4 regions of the Priestia sp. USM5 genome follow, and region 1 is predicted to be linked to each of the others. Evidence: predicted binding sites of a transcription regulator. Region 1 holds the regulator's gene; each other region holds the start of a gene.
What was found. The regulator Rex, encoded in region 1, represses fermentation and respiration genes when NADH is low (regulators of the CRP and FNR family bind a similar motif). The targets are predictions, from matches to a motif close to TTGTGAAATATTTCACAA.
Positions count from the first base shown of each region.

Region 2: nirB (nitrite reductase large subunit NirB) is a predicted target of Rex. The motif match lies at 2,739-2,756, and genes of this name have one in related genera.
Region 3: ahlS (AhlS family quorum-quenching N-acyl homoserine lactonase) is a predicted target of Rex. The motif match lies at 2,549-2,566, and genes of this name have one in related genera.
Region 4: ACWATA_RS21760 (L-lactate dehydrogenase) is a predicted target of Rex. The motif match lies at 1,474-1,491, and genes of this name have one in related genera.

Region 1 is NZ_JBSGKN010000001.1:4,418,345-4,422,545, forward strand. It holds gene ACWATA_RS23130 (CPBP family intramembrane glutamic endopeptidase) at 1-704, shown strand, start outside; gene ACWATA_RS23135 (YdiK family protein) at 701-928, shown strand; gene tatC (twin-arginine translocase subunit TatC) at 955-1,710, opposite strand; gene tatA (twin-arginine translocase TatA/TatE family subunit) at 1,726-1,911, opposite strand; gene ACWATA_RS23150 (redox-sensing transcriptional repressor Rex) at 1,965-2,603, opposite strand; gene ACWATA_RS23155 (ABC-F family ATP-binding cassette domain-containing protein) at 3,062-4,201, shown strand, end outside.
Region 2 is NZ_JBSGKN010000001.1:3,464,159-3,468,359, forward strand. It holds gene nirD (nitrite reductase small subunit NirD) at 1-80, opposite strand, end outside; gene nirB (nitrite reductase large subunit NirB) at 99-2,513, opposite strand; gene ACWATA_RS18495 (SGNH/GDSL hydrolase family protein) at 3,224-3,970, opposite strand.
Region 3 is NZ_JBSGKN010000001.1:1,899,855-1,904,055, forward strand. It holds gene ACWATA_RS10410 (DUF805 domain-containing protein) at 1-166, shown strand, start outside; gene ACWATA_RS10415 (iron-containing alcohol dehydrogenase) at 199-1,383, opposite strand; gene ahlS (AhlS family quorum-quenching N-acyl homoserine lactonase) at 1,438-2,286, opposite strand; gene ACWATA_RS10425 (sigma-54 interaction domain-containing protein) at 2,608-3,996, shown strand; gene ACWATA_RS10430 (sugar diacid recognition domain-containing protein) at 3,993-4,201, shown strand, end outside.
Region 4 is NZ_JBSGKN010000001.1:4,134,733-4,138,933, forward strand. It holds gene ACWATA_RS21750 (methyl-accepting chemotaxis protein) at 1-166, opposite strand, end outside; gene ACWATA_RS21755 (cation diffusion facilitator family transporter) at 308-1,183, opposite strand; gene ACWATA_RS21760 (L-lactate dehydrogenase) at 1,516-2,472, shown strand; gene ACWATA_RS21765 (lactate permease LctP family transporter) at 2,535-4,115, shown strand.

The sequences.
Region 1 (4,201 bases):
TCCTCACTTACATCCTTATGCAGTTTTCAGGAGTTGTTGGTATACCGCTGTTAAAATTAACAGGAATATTTGATGACTATCCAGTTCGAACAGCGAATGTCATGCTTTTGACTTATTGGACTATCATTAGCTTTATCCTTGGTTTACTTATTGTCTTACTGCTGCTGCGCCGTGACATGTCCATGCGTATAGAACATGCTGGAAAAACGATTGCTGTTGTCTGGTCAGTCCTTGGGGTGTTTCTCGCTATGGCTGGTCAAGCTGTAGCAGGTATGATTGAGCACGCTCTTGGCATTACCCAAGTATCTGAAAACACACAAAATATTGTTAATCTTGTTAAAGCAACGCCGTTCCTTATTGTCGTTACGTCTGTTATTGGACCAATACTAGAAGAGATTATTTTCCGAAAGATTATTTTTGGTTCTCTTCACAAACGATACAATTTCTTTATCTCTGCATTTATTAGTTCCCTTATTTTCGCTGCGGTACACTGGGATTTTAAACATTTACTTGTGTATACAGCTATGGGATTTGTATTTGCATTCCTTTATGCAAGGACGAGACTAATTGTTGTACCTATTATTGCTCATGTTTTGATGAATACAATCGTTATTTTATCTCAAACTATTTTTGCAGATAAAATTATAGAAATGCAAAAACAAGCAGAACAAATGCAGTTCATTTTTGGAGGCATGTTTTTATGAAGAATATCCCTTTAACACGAGGGTTTATTTATATTATTATGGGGATTTTATTCACCTACTTGGCAATTCAAAATGCCCAGGAAACCGTCTGGAATTTCCCCACAATCTTATTTGCACTCGTAGCCGCATTCGATTTCAGGTTTGCGGTTCGCATCTTTATCTTGCACTACAAAATTAAAAAATTGCAGCAGCAATATAAAAATCAAGATGATTCATCCAAATAAAAAAACCACTGTTTCAGTGGTTTTTTTTACATACTAACATCTTCTCTTTCTTGCTCTGCCCTTGCCTTTAACACTTTGCGATACGAAATGCGGGAAATAATGATGCTGATTTCATACAAAATTAAGAGCGGCACTGTCACCATCATGTGCGAGAGCAATTCCGGTGGTGTAATAAGTGCGGCAATAACTAGCAGTACGAAATAGGCATATTTTCGAATTTGAGATAAAAACATAGGCGTTATAATTCCTAAACGCGTCAAAAACATAACGACGACAGGAAGCTGAAACAACAGGCCAAAAGGCAGTGTGAGCTGCATTAAAAAAGAAAAGTATTCATTAATGCCAATCACTTGGTTTACATTCAGCTCATCAGAAACGCGCGTCATAAAATCAACGACAAATGGAAACAACACAAAATAAGAAAAAGAGACACCGCCGATAAAGAGAAAAATGGAAACAGGAATATATCCAAGCGTTACCTTACGCTCTTTTTCATATAAACCAGGACTAATAAATGCCCAAAGTTGATACAGTGCAACAGGAGCTGCAAGTACACAGCCGATAATAACAGCAAATTGCATATAAATCTTAACTGGATCTGTTAACCGAAATGCATTCATCGTTAAATTCTTTGCCTCATCAGCATGCTGTAAATAGACAATAACCTTATCCGCTATAAAAAAGCCGCCAATTGTGGCAATCACAAAGAAAAATAAAACAATTAAAATGCGTTTTCGCAGCTCTCCTATATGATCATATATTGACATTTCTTGTTCGGTCATACTATGATCACCCTTTTACTCTTTGTCATCTACTTGACGCTGTTTATCTTTTTCACGATCTTCTGATGCACCGCTAGCGGCATGCTTAAACTCTCTAAGCGTTTGGCCCACTGATCTTCCTAGCTCCGGTAACCGTTTCGGTCCAAAAATAAGCAGTGCTACAATCGCAATAATAATCCAACTGCCTGCTCCAATCCCCATATTCCCACTCTCCTTATTAATTTAGACTTAAGGAAATCGTAACACAGTCCACCTTATTCAACAGGATAATTTTTCAAAAAATAGACAAGCGACTGTAATTCTACAGCAAGATCAATATGATGCAGTCGAATCTCATCCGGTACGTTTAAGCGTGCAGGAGTGAAGTTTAGAATCCCTTTAATTCCGCAATTCACTAAACGATCGGTAATTTGCTGAGCAACAGTTGCAGGAACGGTTAAAATCGCTACTGAGATGTCATCACTCATATAATCTTCCAATTGGTCAAGGTGATAAACCGGCACGTCGCCTACTTTCGTACCGACTTTATCTTCTATCACATCAAAAGCGCACTCAATTTTGGTGTTATTATTTTTAATAAAATTATAATTTAAAAAGGCCGTTCCTAGATTCCCTACGCCAATCAGTGCTACTTTCGTTACTTCATCTTGGTCTAACGTTTTACGGAAAAATGTAAGTAAATAATTCACATTGTAGCCGTATCCCTTTTTTCCTAATGCTCCAAAGTAAGAAAAGTCCCGACGAATAGTAGCAGAATCCACTTTCACTGCCTCACTTAACTCCGCTGACGACACACGCTGTTTACCAGAAGCATGCAAGTTTTTCAAAAAACGATAATAAAGCGGCAATCGTTTAGCCGTTGCTTGTGGTATTTTTAATTGTTCAGTGTTCACGTTGTACCCCCTCAGTTCATGTATGTCATTACTAACATTTTCAAGTCATATTGCATTACCTTTCACAAAGCATCAACCGCTTTGAGGTAGCGCTTCCAATTCTCTCTCTTTTCTCTTGTTTTATATATACTCCGCTTCACACCCCGAAGGCTTTTGTCTATCCAGCACTACTTAAAGTCGGTAGCTAGAACGAAGTAATTAGCCCTTCAAAGGATTCGTTTGTTAGTCATGACGGGTTTTCTACATCCATCATATATAAGTTCAGAGATGCACTTATCTCTTATTTTAACATAGTATCCTGTATAAAATGTGCAGGTAAAATCATTTTATTTCATGAATCAAAACATTCGCTTCATCATTTGTCCTTGTCCCTCTACAAATTACAAACGCTTGTAGGAAGAACTTGTAGTTGAAAATATGTTAAAATACACTATGGATATACTACTAGAGGTGAAAAAATGATTATTCTACAATTGAACGGTATTACAAAATACTATGGGGCAGAACCCATTTTATCGAATATAAAGTTAGAAGTACAATCAAAAGACCGCATTGCCCTAGTGGGACGAAACGGTGCTGGTAAATCAACTTTATTAAAAATTATTGCTGAGCAGCTTTCTTATGACAGCGGAGAGATTATCAAACCTAAAGGTGTTTCCATTGATTATATGGGACAAGATACAGTTCTTGAATCAACACTCTCCATATGGGAAGAAATGATGACTGTCTTTGCTCCGTTAAAGAAGATGGAAAAAGAATTACGTACGCTTGAAACGAAGATGGGCGATCCAGATATTTTTAATGATTCAGTTCAATACGAAAAACTAACCAAAGAGTACGATCAGCTTCAAGTAACGTTCAAAGATTTAGGCGGCTATCAATATGAAGCGGATACACGATCTATTCTTCACGGTTTCCGTTTTTCAAACTTTGACTACAGCACCCCTATTTCCTCCTTAAGCGGTGGACAAAAAACGCGCCTGGCTCTTGCAAAACTGCTTTTAACAAAGCCTGATTTGCTTATTCTGGATGAGCCTACCAACCACTTAGATATTGAAACTTTAGCATGGCTGGAACAGTTTCTGCAAGGGTATGAAGGAGCTATTTTAATCGTTTCACATGATCGTTACTTCCTTGATAAAGTCGTAAATCAAGTGTATGAAGTCGTACAAAAAACAACGGTGAAGTACACGGGCAACTACTCTAAATACCTTGTACAAAAAGCAGAGCGATATGAAAAAGAGTTGCGTCAGTACGAAAAGCAGCAAGATGAAGTCGCAAAGCTGAATGATTTTATTCAGCGAAACATCGCCCGCGCATCGACTACAAAACGTGCGCAAAGCAGACGTAAACAGCTCGATCGAATGGAGTTAATAAATCGACCTAACGAAGGCGAAAAATCAGCTAGTTTTTCGTTTGAAATTGAACGTCAAAGCGGAAATGAAGTCTTAAATCTGGAAGATGTGTCTATCGGATATGATGAACACAACTATGTCGTCCAAGAGGCAAACCTTCGCATTAAAAAAGGGGAAAGCCTTGCGTTGGTTGGTCCTAATGGCGTGGGGAAATCAACTTTATTAAAAGGCATTGTGGATAAA
Region 2 (4,201 bases), 950 kb from region 1:
ACTTTTACTGTTTTACCCAGGCTTACTGGAAAATCATGAATAGACCCTACGCATACTTTTGTAATGTTTTTATTCACCATCTTTATTTCCCCCCAGCTTTATGATGTGACAACTGTCTCGAACAGCTCTTTTTTCGTCTTTTTGCTTTCGACGATTTCTTTCCAAGGATCACGGTACGTAGATAACGCTTCGTCCATACGCATATTCAGCTCTCTTCTCGTCTCAGCGTCATCAAGCACTGACTGAATGTGCGAAAGTCCCATGCGCTCAATCCATGCAGACGTACGCTCTAAGTAATTAGCTGTTTCTCGGTAATACTGTAAATACGCTCCTGTGATGTCCATCAATTCTTTGTCAGTTTTTACTTTATACAACAAATCTCCGCCGCGAAGATGCGTACCTCCATTTCCGCCCACGTAAATTTCCCAGCCGCCGTCAATTCCAATAAAGCCAATATCTTTAATACCTGACTCAGCACAGCTTCTTGGACAAGCGGATACAGCCATTTTCACTTTATGAGGCGTCCATAGTCCTTCAAATTTTTTCTCAAGCGCAATGCCAACGCCCATTGAATCCTGCGTGCCAAAGCGGCAAAACTGTTCGCCGACGCATGTTTTCACCGTCCGTAGCGACTTACCATACGCGTAGCCAGAAGGCATATCTAACTCTTCCCATACGCTAGGCAAATCTTCTTTTTTAACACCAAACAAATCAAGACGCTGACCACCCGTCACTTTTACAAGTGGAATTTCATATTTATCAACAACGTCTGCAATTTTTCGTAAATCTTCTGCGTTTGTGACGCCTCCGTACATGCGAGGAACAACAGAGTACGTGCCGTCTTTTTGAATATTTGCGTGCATGCGTTCATTCACAAATCGTGATTCGCGTTCATCAACGTATCCGGTCGGATTCACCATACCTAAATAATAATTCAGCGCCGGGCGGCATTTCGAACAGCCTTCTTCATTGTTCCAGCCGAGTACATTCATCACTTCACGCGTATGCGAAAGGCCTTTTGCTTTGATTTCTTCGACAACTTCATCTCGTGACAAAGTCGTACAGCCGCAAATCGCTTCTTTTTGTGCCGCTGCGTCAAAGTCAGCGCCAAGCGTATGCTGAAGCACTTCCGCTACAAGCGGTTTACAGCCGCCGCAAGAACGAGACGCACTTGTACAAGCTTTGATTTCATCAACCGATGAGCATCCTTGTTTTTGGATAGCTTCCACAATCGTACCTTTTGTTACGCCGTTACAGCCGCAAATAATATCATCCGCGCTCATGCTTGCTACTAAGCTTTCACCCGCGTTACCGCCAGACGGCTGTAAAATCGACACTTTTGCGACATCCGATACATCTTCTTGCTTTTGAATCATTGAAAACAGTCGATTTCCGTCGCTGCTGTCTCCAAAAAGAACGGCTCCTACGATTTGATTGCCTCGCAAAACAAGCTTTTTATAAATGCCGTCTTGTTCATCGAACACTTTGATCGCTTTTTTCTCTTCATCTTCCGTGAAGTCTCCTGCTGAAAATACTTCAACACCTGATACTTTTAGCTGCGTGGATAAAACTGATCCTTCATAAGGCACTTTTTCTGCCCCGCAAATCGCTTTGGCTAATGCTTTTCCTTGTTCATACAAAGGTGCCACTAATCCGTATACCATTCCTCTATGCTCTGCACACTCTCCAACCGCGTAGATGTTTGGAATATCCGTTTGCATATAGTCATTCACGACAATTCCTCGATTTACGGTAAGTCCCGCTTCTTTTGCAAGCTGAACATTTGGCTTAATTCCAACGGCCATCACGACTAAATCAGCATCTAAAAACGTACCGTCTTTGAAAGATAATCCTTCAACTCGCTCATCGCCGACGATTTCCGCCGTTTGTTTTTCAAGCAAAAACTTCATGCCTTGTTTTTCTAATTCATTTTGAAGCAAATTTCCAGCTGTTGGATCAAGCTGGCGTTCCATTAAATACGGAGCTAAATGAATCACAGATACGTCCATTCCTAGATTTAACAGTCCGCGCGCTGCTTCTAATCCAAGCAGTCCGCCTCCAATAACCGCTGCTTTTTTATACTGCTGAGATGCCTGCAGCATTTCATCCGTGTCTTTTATATCTCGAAAAGCCGTAACTCCTTTTTTATCTGATCCTGGAATCGGAAGAATAAAAGGAAGAGAGCCCGTTGCTAAAATTAATTCATCATATGATTCTACTCTGCCGCTGTTTGTCGCTACTTCTTTTTTTACTGAATCGATACTAGTAACCGTTTCGCCCGTATACAATGTAATATTGTTTTCTTGATACCAGTTCCAATCGTTTAGCGTAATGTCTTCAACATTCGTATCTCCTTGCAGCACTTTTGATAGTAAAATACGATTATAGTTCGGATGCGGCTCGCTTCCGAAAATCGTAATCTCAAACGCTTCACTTGAAACCTTCAATACTTCTTCAATCGCTCGAACTCCAGCCATTCCATTTCCAATCAATACGAGTTTCTTTTTTTGCATCTTCCATTCCTCCCCTGGCGTCTATACCTGCTTGTTTAAAAGATATATTTTCTATGCATCTTTAAAGATACATTTAAGATATATGAATTTTCTGAATCGTTCAACTTATGTGTTAGGTTATCTAACACTGTTATGATATGTATGCGATTCCATTGCTTTAACAGCAAGCAAAAAAAATAAGTGCTCTAATTACGTTTTAATTTGGATCATCCTTTGCATTTTATTTTGTGATGTTTTTCACAACGTTAATGTAACAAGAATAAATAACCTGAGCTATGATAAAAATCACTTCTATAAAAAATGAGCGATAGTTTGATAGTCTTGTTCTAAAGACTTGAGTTAGTATCTTGTGATCTACCTTTTATCAGCATATAAATCGACTATTGCGGCTACTGCAGATCAAACACTTCTAAATATTCATTCCAAAAAATTCTTTATAAAGAATTTTTTAGATAAACTGTTCTCTATAGTATTTACTATCCCTCTTAAGTTCTTTATAATGAATTAATATAAACTCTATAAAGAACAGGATGAGGAATCGTAATGCCACTCGTAAACATCAAAAAGGTTTGGACTCCTTTAGAGATTTTTGGTTTTAAACTTTATAAGTGTAGAGATACAAAAAGCTACTACTATAAAACGAGGAAAAGTCATAATCTTATAAAACTATAAAAAACAAGCCCTCTTTCTTTTGAAAGAGGGCTTGTTTTTTATTCTCCTGTAAACCAATTCACAACATATTCTCCCCACACTTCATTTCCTTTTTTAGTTAAATTCCCGCTGTCTTTATTGATATACTCTCCTAAATGAAACGGCCAAATGAGCGAGTGATTCATATAATATACCCAGTTTGCTTCAGATACTCCCCTGATCGCTTCTACCCCTTCTTCATAGGACTCGGTTTGTGAAATATATGGCTGTGAAGGCTGAACCATAAGGGTCTTTTTCAAGTCTTTGAGCTGATGAATTAGCTTGTCTGTATTTTCAAGCGTCTCATCTAGCGTAAGGTGCTGATAATCATTTTTAAGAGGTGCTTCAAACAGAATAATGTTTGGCTGAAGTTGATCAATTTGATCGGCAATATGTGAGGATAAAAGCTCATCGGTTGTCCCGTTACCATATGAAAGTGTTTTGACCGTAAATACATCACGTCCATATGTAGCTGCTAGCTCTTTTTTTAACTGCTGTGGCCAGCCTGCTTCCTTCGCGGATGTGGCAAGCACAAGAGTCAGAGGCTTTTTATTTGCGATAGATGACTGGATTTGCTTTGTGATAAAGTCTGGAAGATTTTTTGTATAAGCAGATACATCCGAAAACTGTTTTTCTTTATGTACAACAGCCGACTTCACTTCACTTGCCTGCGCTTCCGTTTGCTCCTGCCAGTGCTGCGTCCCCGCATACATCACCGCCCCGCACAAAACAGCCGCCGCCACATTTACCCCAACCATCGCCTTCATTCAATCTCCCCTTTACCCACTTTTTAAAAACCTACTATATTCTGCCCACCCAACTTACATTCAATAGAAAGCACAAAAGGACAACCACAAAAATACTTCACTGAATTTGCCCAAAAAGGTTCACATATGCGGCAGGCGCAAACCCGCAAGGGAGGGTGACTGCCGCTTAGGTCTAGCAACTCTACCATCACCGCTCTTCCGTGATGGTAGAGTTGCTACATCGATATATAA
Region 3 (4,201 bases), 2.5 Mb from region 1:
TTCGTTAGCGGTAGGAGCAAGAAGACTCCACGATACGGGAAAAAGCGGATGGTGGCAGCTCATTACATTGGTTCCACTCATTGGAGGTATTTGGCTAATTGTTTTATTCTGCCAGCCTAGCGATCCAAAAGAGAATCGTTTTGGTACAACGGCCAAAGCAGCATAAATAGAACTCCCCCTTATATAAGGGGGAGTTTTTCAGTGCATAGGTTCTACTATAGTTCCATCGTAAGCGGATTGGTAAATGGCTCGTATGTCTTTTTCATGAAGAGGCAAAGGACTTCGAGCAAGAATTCGTTTTTGCTCGACGCCATCTTCTGTCAGCTTTTGAAGGGCACTTTCTGGAATATCAAATCCGCGAAGAGTCTGAGGAATTCCGACGTCTTTGACAAGTGACTGCAGGTGTTTTACACACTGATAAGAAGCTTCTTCTGTGGATAAAGAAGTAGCGTTTCCACCTAGTGCTTCAAAAATATCCCGCATTTTTGTCACGCAGCTGCTGCGGATATAGCCCATAACGTATGGAAGCAGTATGGCGTTTGATTCACCGTGAGAAATATGAAACTGTCCGCCTAATGGATATGCAAGTGCATGAACACCAGCAACACCAGCGTTAAAAAAAGCGAGACCTGCTAAATAGCTTCCGTAGCTCATCTGAGTTCGTGCTTCTTTATCTTCGCCATTTTCTACAGCTGTTCTTAAAGAAGAGCTGATCATACGTATAGCCTTTAGGGCTAAGGCGTCCGTTGCTGGATTTGCATTTACCGATACATAAGCCTCAACGGCATGAGTTAATGCATCAATCCCTGTAGCTGCCGTTACTTTAGAAGGAACGCTCAGCGTAAGCTCGGGATCTACAATGGCGGCGTCCGCAAGCAAATGGTCGTGGGTCACGACGTCTTTGCTGCTTTCAAGAGATAATACAGAAATATTCGTTACTTCTGAGCCCGTGCCGGAGGTCGTAGGAATTAAAATTTTTGGAAGCCCTTTTTCCGTAATTTGTTTCGTGCCAGTTAAGTTCAAATATTCTTCTACAGCTCCGTCATGAACGGCTAAAACGGCCGTAAGTTTTGCTAAATCTAATGCGCTGCCGCCGCCAACTCCAATGACTAAATCAAATTTTCGGCTTTTTGCGTAAGATACGAGTTTTTCACCAAGCGCTAAGGGCGGCTCTGGTGCCGTATCTGCGTATACATCTACTTCGTATCCATTTTGGATAAGAGGAGCACTCACTTTATCTACAAGTCCAATGTCTTTTAACACGGGATCTGTGACGATTAAAATATGAGCAGGGTCATATTTTTTTACTTCCGGAAGCAGTTGCTGAAGTGATCCCCATCCTGTGTAGCTGAGAGGGGTGAAAACTAGTTTTGAAATGGTCATTTGTTTGCCCTCCGATTTATAGAAAATTTTTTTATATTAAGCAGCTGCTTGATTTCATTCGTAATAACCTTCAGTAGATTTGCGGAACTGCTGAAATTGATTTGCATCGTGACCAAACCAAACTTGCGAATTAGTTTCGTAGGCTAGACGGCGTATACGTTCAACCGTGTTTGCATATCCAAGAGAGTCATAGATAATACCGGGTGGTTTAACAGGAGGACCATAGCTCTCAGCTGTATAGATTGTATCGGATGCTAAGATAATGCCACCTGTTTCAGGCAAATGAACATGAAGACCAAGCATACCCCAAGCATGTCCGCTTCCAAAATTCAAGACATTAATTCCTTCTGCCAGTTTGATGGTATCTTCGTTTCGTTTAATCGTTTTCCAACGAAGGTCATTTTTTATCCAGGCGTCAATGTCAGCCCAAATGTAAGCACCTTCTTTTTGATTGCGTGCATAAGACTGAAGAGTGCCGTTTAACTCATCTTCATGAACGATAACAGTGGCGTTAGTGAACAATTCTAAGCAGCCGGCATGATCAAGATGAAGGTGGGAGGCAACAACAAATTTAATTTCTTTAGGGTCAACCCCTAATTGTTCTAATCGATTTGGTAAATAACATTCTTCTGTAGCGGAGTAAGGAAACATTTGTTGAGTTGTTTCAGTCCAACGCCCTTGTGGTCCCATTGATTCAGGGTTGCAGGCTGTATCAAACAGAATTTTCCCTTCAGGATGATCAATTAATACAGTATAAATTGGAAACTCTACAAATTCCGTAGGTGCCTGAGGGTTCTTAACAGTTGCTGGGTTATGCATTGCAAGCATCCAGTTTTTATCCATTTGCATCGAGCCGTTGTCCATCACATAAAGCTTTGGGTTAGGTTTGATAATATTACACATATAATAGCCTCCTAAACGTAGTTGGATTTTTGTTTGCGCTTTCAAAATAGCTTTATACTACATTTACCCTATATGCTGGAGAGAATAATCCTTTTTAAAATGGATAGACTCTTTCCTATTCTTTCAACATACTAAACTGCAATTTTTATGCCAGTATTTGAAAAGTAAATATTAGCGCCGTTTTCCTCGGTTCTTATAACCAAGTGCTGAAAAAATTCACCGCTTTTAGAAGGAAAAAGGCTATTGTGCATTGAATGGTTAGTGGTGAAAAGTTTCAACATATGTTGGCGGGAATTCACCATAAGAAAGGAATGCGAAACAATGACTTCTTTTAAAGGGAAAAAAGATTTGACGAACGAAACGTTACAGGCCATCATTGAATTCTCTACGGACGGAATATATGTAGTAAATAAAAAGGGAATAACGATATATGTAAATGAAGCTTATGAAAAAATCACGGGAACAAATAAACGAGACGTATTAGGAAAGCATATGCAAACCGTTATCGATGAAGGATATATTGATCAATCTGTTTCCCTACTTGTGTTAGTAGAAAAACAGCAGCGCTCTATTATGCAAACCATTTCAAGCGAAAGAGACGTTATGGTAACAGGAAATCCAGTGTTTAACAAACAAGGTGAAATAGAGCTCGTTGTGACCACTGTACAGGATATTACACAGTTAAACGCAGTTAAAAAAGAGCTGTTAAAGGTAAAAGAGTTTTCGCATATGAATGCAAATAAATACGCTGTGAAAGTGAATGGCTCGGAACAGCCCCTAGTGTTTCAAAGCAATAGGATGAACTTGGTTTATCAGCAAGCCAAACGAGTAGCTCCGTTTCCTACAAGTATTCTTCTATCAGGTCCCTCAGGATCCGGAAAAGAAGTAGTCGCTAACCTTATTCACGATTCAAGCGATAGAAACAATCAGCCATTTATTAAAGTGAACTGCGGAGCCATTCCTGAGCCGTTGCTAGAATCGGAGTTGTTCGGCTATGAAAAGGGAGCTTTTACTGGCGCTCGAACAGAAGGGAAAATAGGACTGTTAGAACTCGCTGATGGCGGAACCTTGATGCTTGATGAAATTGGTGAAATGCCGATTTCCTTGCAAGTGAAACTGCTTCGAGTGTTACAGGAAAAGCAGGTACAGAAAATTGGAGGAACTAAAACAAAAAGTATCGATATACGAATCATTTCGGCAACAAATCAACATCTAGGAGAGCTTATTAAAAAGGGGAGGTTTCGTGAAGATTTATACTACCGTTTAAAGGTAGTCGAAATCAGCCTTCCGCCTCTATCTCAACGTAAAGAGGATATCAGTTTACTGGTTGATCATTATGTTTCCTACTTTTGCAGCTTGTATTACGTCCAAAAGCGCATATCAAATAAAGCGAAGCAAGTATTAGAAGCTTACCAATGGCCAGGAAATGTAAGAGAGCTTCGAAATATGGTGGAGAATATGATTGTGTCTATTCCTGGAGAAACAATCGAAGCCCATCATTTACCTTTTCATACTTATCATGAAGATGAAAAATGTGATTATTTACCTCTAAAAAAGAAAGTGGAGCAGTTTGAACAGCGACTCGTTAAAGAGACTATTCAACATTGTCCATCACTCCGGCAGGCAGCGAAAGAATTAGGTATCGATCATTCTACTTTAATAAAGAAACTAAAAAGATGGGAATGTAAAGAAAGAGAGGAGCAGGCTTGAGATACGTAACAAAAGAATTAGCTCAGAAAATTGTGTATAGAACAATGGAGATTATTGATTGCAACATTAACGTGATGAACGAAAAAGGAGTCATTATTGGTTCTGGTGACAAAAAGCGAATGGACCAAATCCACGAAGGAGCGCTAATGGTATTAAAAAGCGGCAGTTCCTACGAAATTACTCAGCAGCAGGCTGACACGCTGCG
Region 4 (4,201 bases), 280 kb from region 1:
TATGAATCGTTTCTTTTAACTCTTTCACTTGACTTTGAGACTGAATCTCTACATCTTTTTCTATTTGTGTTTTGGTAAATTGATAAACAGCCCCTGAAACAACTAATAATAAAATAGCTATAAAAATACTAAAAAATACTACGAGCTTTGCACTTAACCTCTTCATTCCCTCACCCTTCTACAAAAATCTTTATATTACTAATAACGGCTTTTCATTTTCATTTTTGAAGAAGTTTTTGTGATTTATTTCAAATTTCTCCAAAAATAAAACCAGCCCATCCTTTCATAACGAAAGAACGTGCTGGTTTTATTTTTGCTTTTCGTATGCATCAGGTTCAATATGAACAAGCGTATCTTTAATCTGATGCTCATCGTTCATCATATGTTCAATTTGATCAGCAATTTCATGGCTTTTAATAACATTTAAATGGGGATCTACTTTAACAGTTACATCAATCACGACTTGATTACCAAGCTTGCGCGCTTTCACATCTTCTACTTCTTTTACACCTTCTACAAGCCCAATGCTTTCTTTGTAGTGCCCTAACTTTTCTTCATCAAATCCGTCCGTTAAGGAGTGAGCCGCTTCTTTAAAAATCTCGATGGCTGTTTTACAAATAATAATTCCCACAGCAAAAGCAGCTACCACGTCCAGCCAGGGCAGGCCGAATTGTGAGCCGAAAATTCCCACAACAGCCCCTATACTCACAAGTGCATCAGACAAATTATCTTTAGCAACCGCATATAAAGACTGGCTATCAAGTTTTTTAGCAATCTTAATATTATACCGGTAGACACCCCCCATAACAGCAGCCGCTCCAAGACCTACCCAAGCAGCCAGTAAATTAGGCGCTTCAGATTTGTCCATAAATAATGACTGACCCGCGTCGACCAATACTTCTAGTCCGATGACCATCATGATAAAAGAAGCAATAAGTGAAGAGATATGTTCCGCTCTGGAATGTCCATAGGGATGATCATTATCGCGAGGTTTTTTAGAGATTTTTAAGCCGACTAAGACGGCAATTGATGCAATAATATCTGTAACATTATTAAGACCGTCGGCTTTTAAAGCAGAGGAAGCGGTGACACCCGCAATAATAAGTTTACATGCTGATAAAAAGATATATGATAAGATACTAACCCAAGCGCCTTTTTGGGCTTGCTCATAGTAGTTCTCCATCCCTTCCACTCCTTTATTCAAAATAAGCAAACTTAGTGTAACAAATGGATTTCGTGTGGGTCTATAGAAACATTATTGGCTGTTAACATACAAATAGAGAATGTTAAACTCTTTAGCTTTCTGCAAAACAAGTTGCCTTTACTCAACACTTTAAACGTTTAAGATCTTTCTAAATGTGGCACTTCATGTAGAAGAACCCTTTTTTAAATCGCCCTGTAAAATTGTTTACTATTTTTTTAAGGGTGTGATTTTTATCACAGCCGAGGGTATTTATTCTTGTTACACTAACATTGTGAAAAACATCACAAAATAAAATTCAAAGGATGATACAAATGAAAACACAATTTACACCAAAGACACGAAAAGTTGCCGTTATCGGAACTGGTTTTGTTGGCTCAAGCTACGCTTTTTCAATGGTCAATCAAGGTATTGCCAATGAATTAGTGTTAATCGATATGAACAAAGAAAAAGCAGAAGGCGAAGCACGCGATATCAATCATGGAATGCCATTTGCCACACCGATGAAAATCTGGGCTGGAGATTATAAAGACTGCGCTGATGCTGATTTAGTAGTTATTACAGCGGGCGCTAATCAAGCTCCAGGGGAAACGCGCTTAGATCTAGTTGAAAAAAACGTTAAAATTTTTGAATGCATTGTAAAAGATATTATGAACAGCGGATTTGACGGCATCATTTTAGTGGCAACAAATCCAGTTGATATTCTCGCACACGTTACACAAAAAGTATCAGGATTACCAAACGAACGAGTAATTGGTTCAGGAACGATTCTTGACACAGCTCGCTTCCGCTACTTGTTAAGCGACTATTTCGAAGTAGATTCTCGCAACGTCCACGCTTATATTATGGGGGAACATGGAGATACGGAATTTCCTGTTTGGAGCCACGCGCAAATTGGCGGTGTGAAGCTCGAACATTTTATCAATACTGCTGCTATTGAAAAAGAGCCGGATATGCAGCATCTATTCGAACAAACACGCGATGCGGCTTACCATATTATTAATCGAAAAGGAGCGACTTATTACGGAATTGCGATGGGACTTGTACGCATAACCAAGGCTATTTTAGATGATGAAAATTCTATTTTAACGGTATCTGCTTTATTAGAAGGACAATACGGTATTTCTGATGTGTATATCGGCGTGCCGGCTATCATTAATAAAAACGGCGTGCGCCAAATTATTGAATTGAATTTAACTCCTCACGAACAGCAGCAGCTCGAGCACTCTGCTAGCATTCTTAAGCAAACTCGCGACAGAGCTTTTGTGTAACATCAAAAGATTTTTGCGGGGGACTCCCCCGCTCCCTTGTTTTAAATATGTAGTAGAGGTGTATGAATATGACGTGGACTCAAGTATATAATCCGTTAAATAATATTTGGCTTTCTGCACTAATTGCACTCATCCCCATCATCTTTTTCTTTATTGCTTTAACTCTTTTGAAATTAAAAGGACACATTGCTGCTGGTATTACGGTACTTCTTTCTATGATTATTGCTATTTATTTTTATGATATGCCTGCCTCAATGGTCTTAGGAGCCACAGGCTATGGGTTTTTGTATGCACTTTGGCCCATCAGCTATATTATTATCGGCGCGGTGTTCTTATACAAGCTAACTGTCAAAAGCGGACAGTTTACTACCATTAGGCAATCTATTATTTCAATAACCGATGACCCCCGCTTGCAAATGCTGCTTGTTGCTTTTTCCTTTAATGCTTTTTTAGAAGGAGCAGCAGGATTTGGAGCTCCAATTGCCATTACAGCAGCGCTTCTAGTTGGACTTGGATTCAAACCGTTAAAAGCAGCGGCGCTATGCTTAATTGCTAATACAGCTTCAGGAGCTTTTGGCGCCATGGGGATTCCTGTCATTGTCGCAGGACAAGTATCTGGCATTGATCCAAAAGAAATTGCTCATTTTCTTGGCACGCAGCTTCCGATTATTTCTTTTCTTATCCCTTTTTTACTTGTCTTTATTATGGATGGGATAAAAGGATTAAAAGACGTATGGAAAGCAACGAGCATCACAGCCATTTCCTATGCACTGACGCAGTATTTAACTGTTACATACATCGGCCCTGAACTTCCAAATATCACATCTTCTATTGTGAGTTTGCTTGCTCTTGCTTTTTATATTAAAAGAACAAGCCCGGCAGCAGCTAAAAGCTTCAGCCTGTCACCAAAACAAATTTTAAAGGCTTGGTCTCCTTTTATTCTATTAACGATACTCGTTACGGCTTGGAGCATTTCTTTTGTCAAAACGGCGCTTGAACATCTGAACCTGCTTATTAACGTCCCATTTTTACACAATCACGTAATTAAAGCAGCGCCTTTAGTAAAAGATCCTACGCCTTACGCTGCTGTCTTAAAAATAGACTTATTTGCAGCAACAGGTACGGCAATTCTTATCGCTTGTATCCTTTCAGTTTTCTTGCTTAACGTATCGGCAAAAGTGGCATGGACCACTCTTTTGGAAACCGTAAAAGAACTATCAAGACCTATTATGACGATTATGATGGTCATTGCTTTTGCTTTTATTTCAAATTATTCAGGACAGTCCTCTACACTTGGATTGGCACTCGCTACATCAGCTGCTTATTTTCCATTTTTATCTCCATTTCTTGGCTGGATTGGCGTATTTCTAACGGGGTCTGTCGTATCGAATAATGCGCTGTTCGGCAACTTGCAGCTAACTACTGCTCAGCAAATTAATGTCTTGCCAATTATTCTCGTAGCGGCTAATACTGCCGGCGGCGTGATGGCTAAAATGCTTTCTCCTCAATCAATTGCTGTCGCTGCTGGAGCAGTAGGTTTAGCCGGAAAAGAGGGTGAACTGTTTAAATACACGCTCAAATACAGCATGGGATTTTTGATACTAGGAGGATTTGTTACCTTTTTATTGGCTTGGTGGTTATGATAAAAAACTGCTAAAAATCCTGTTATTACCTTGTTTCTTTCATTTAAACAAACGTTTGATTATATAAAAAAGTCCCCAGTTAGCGC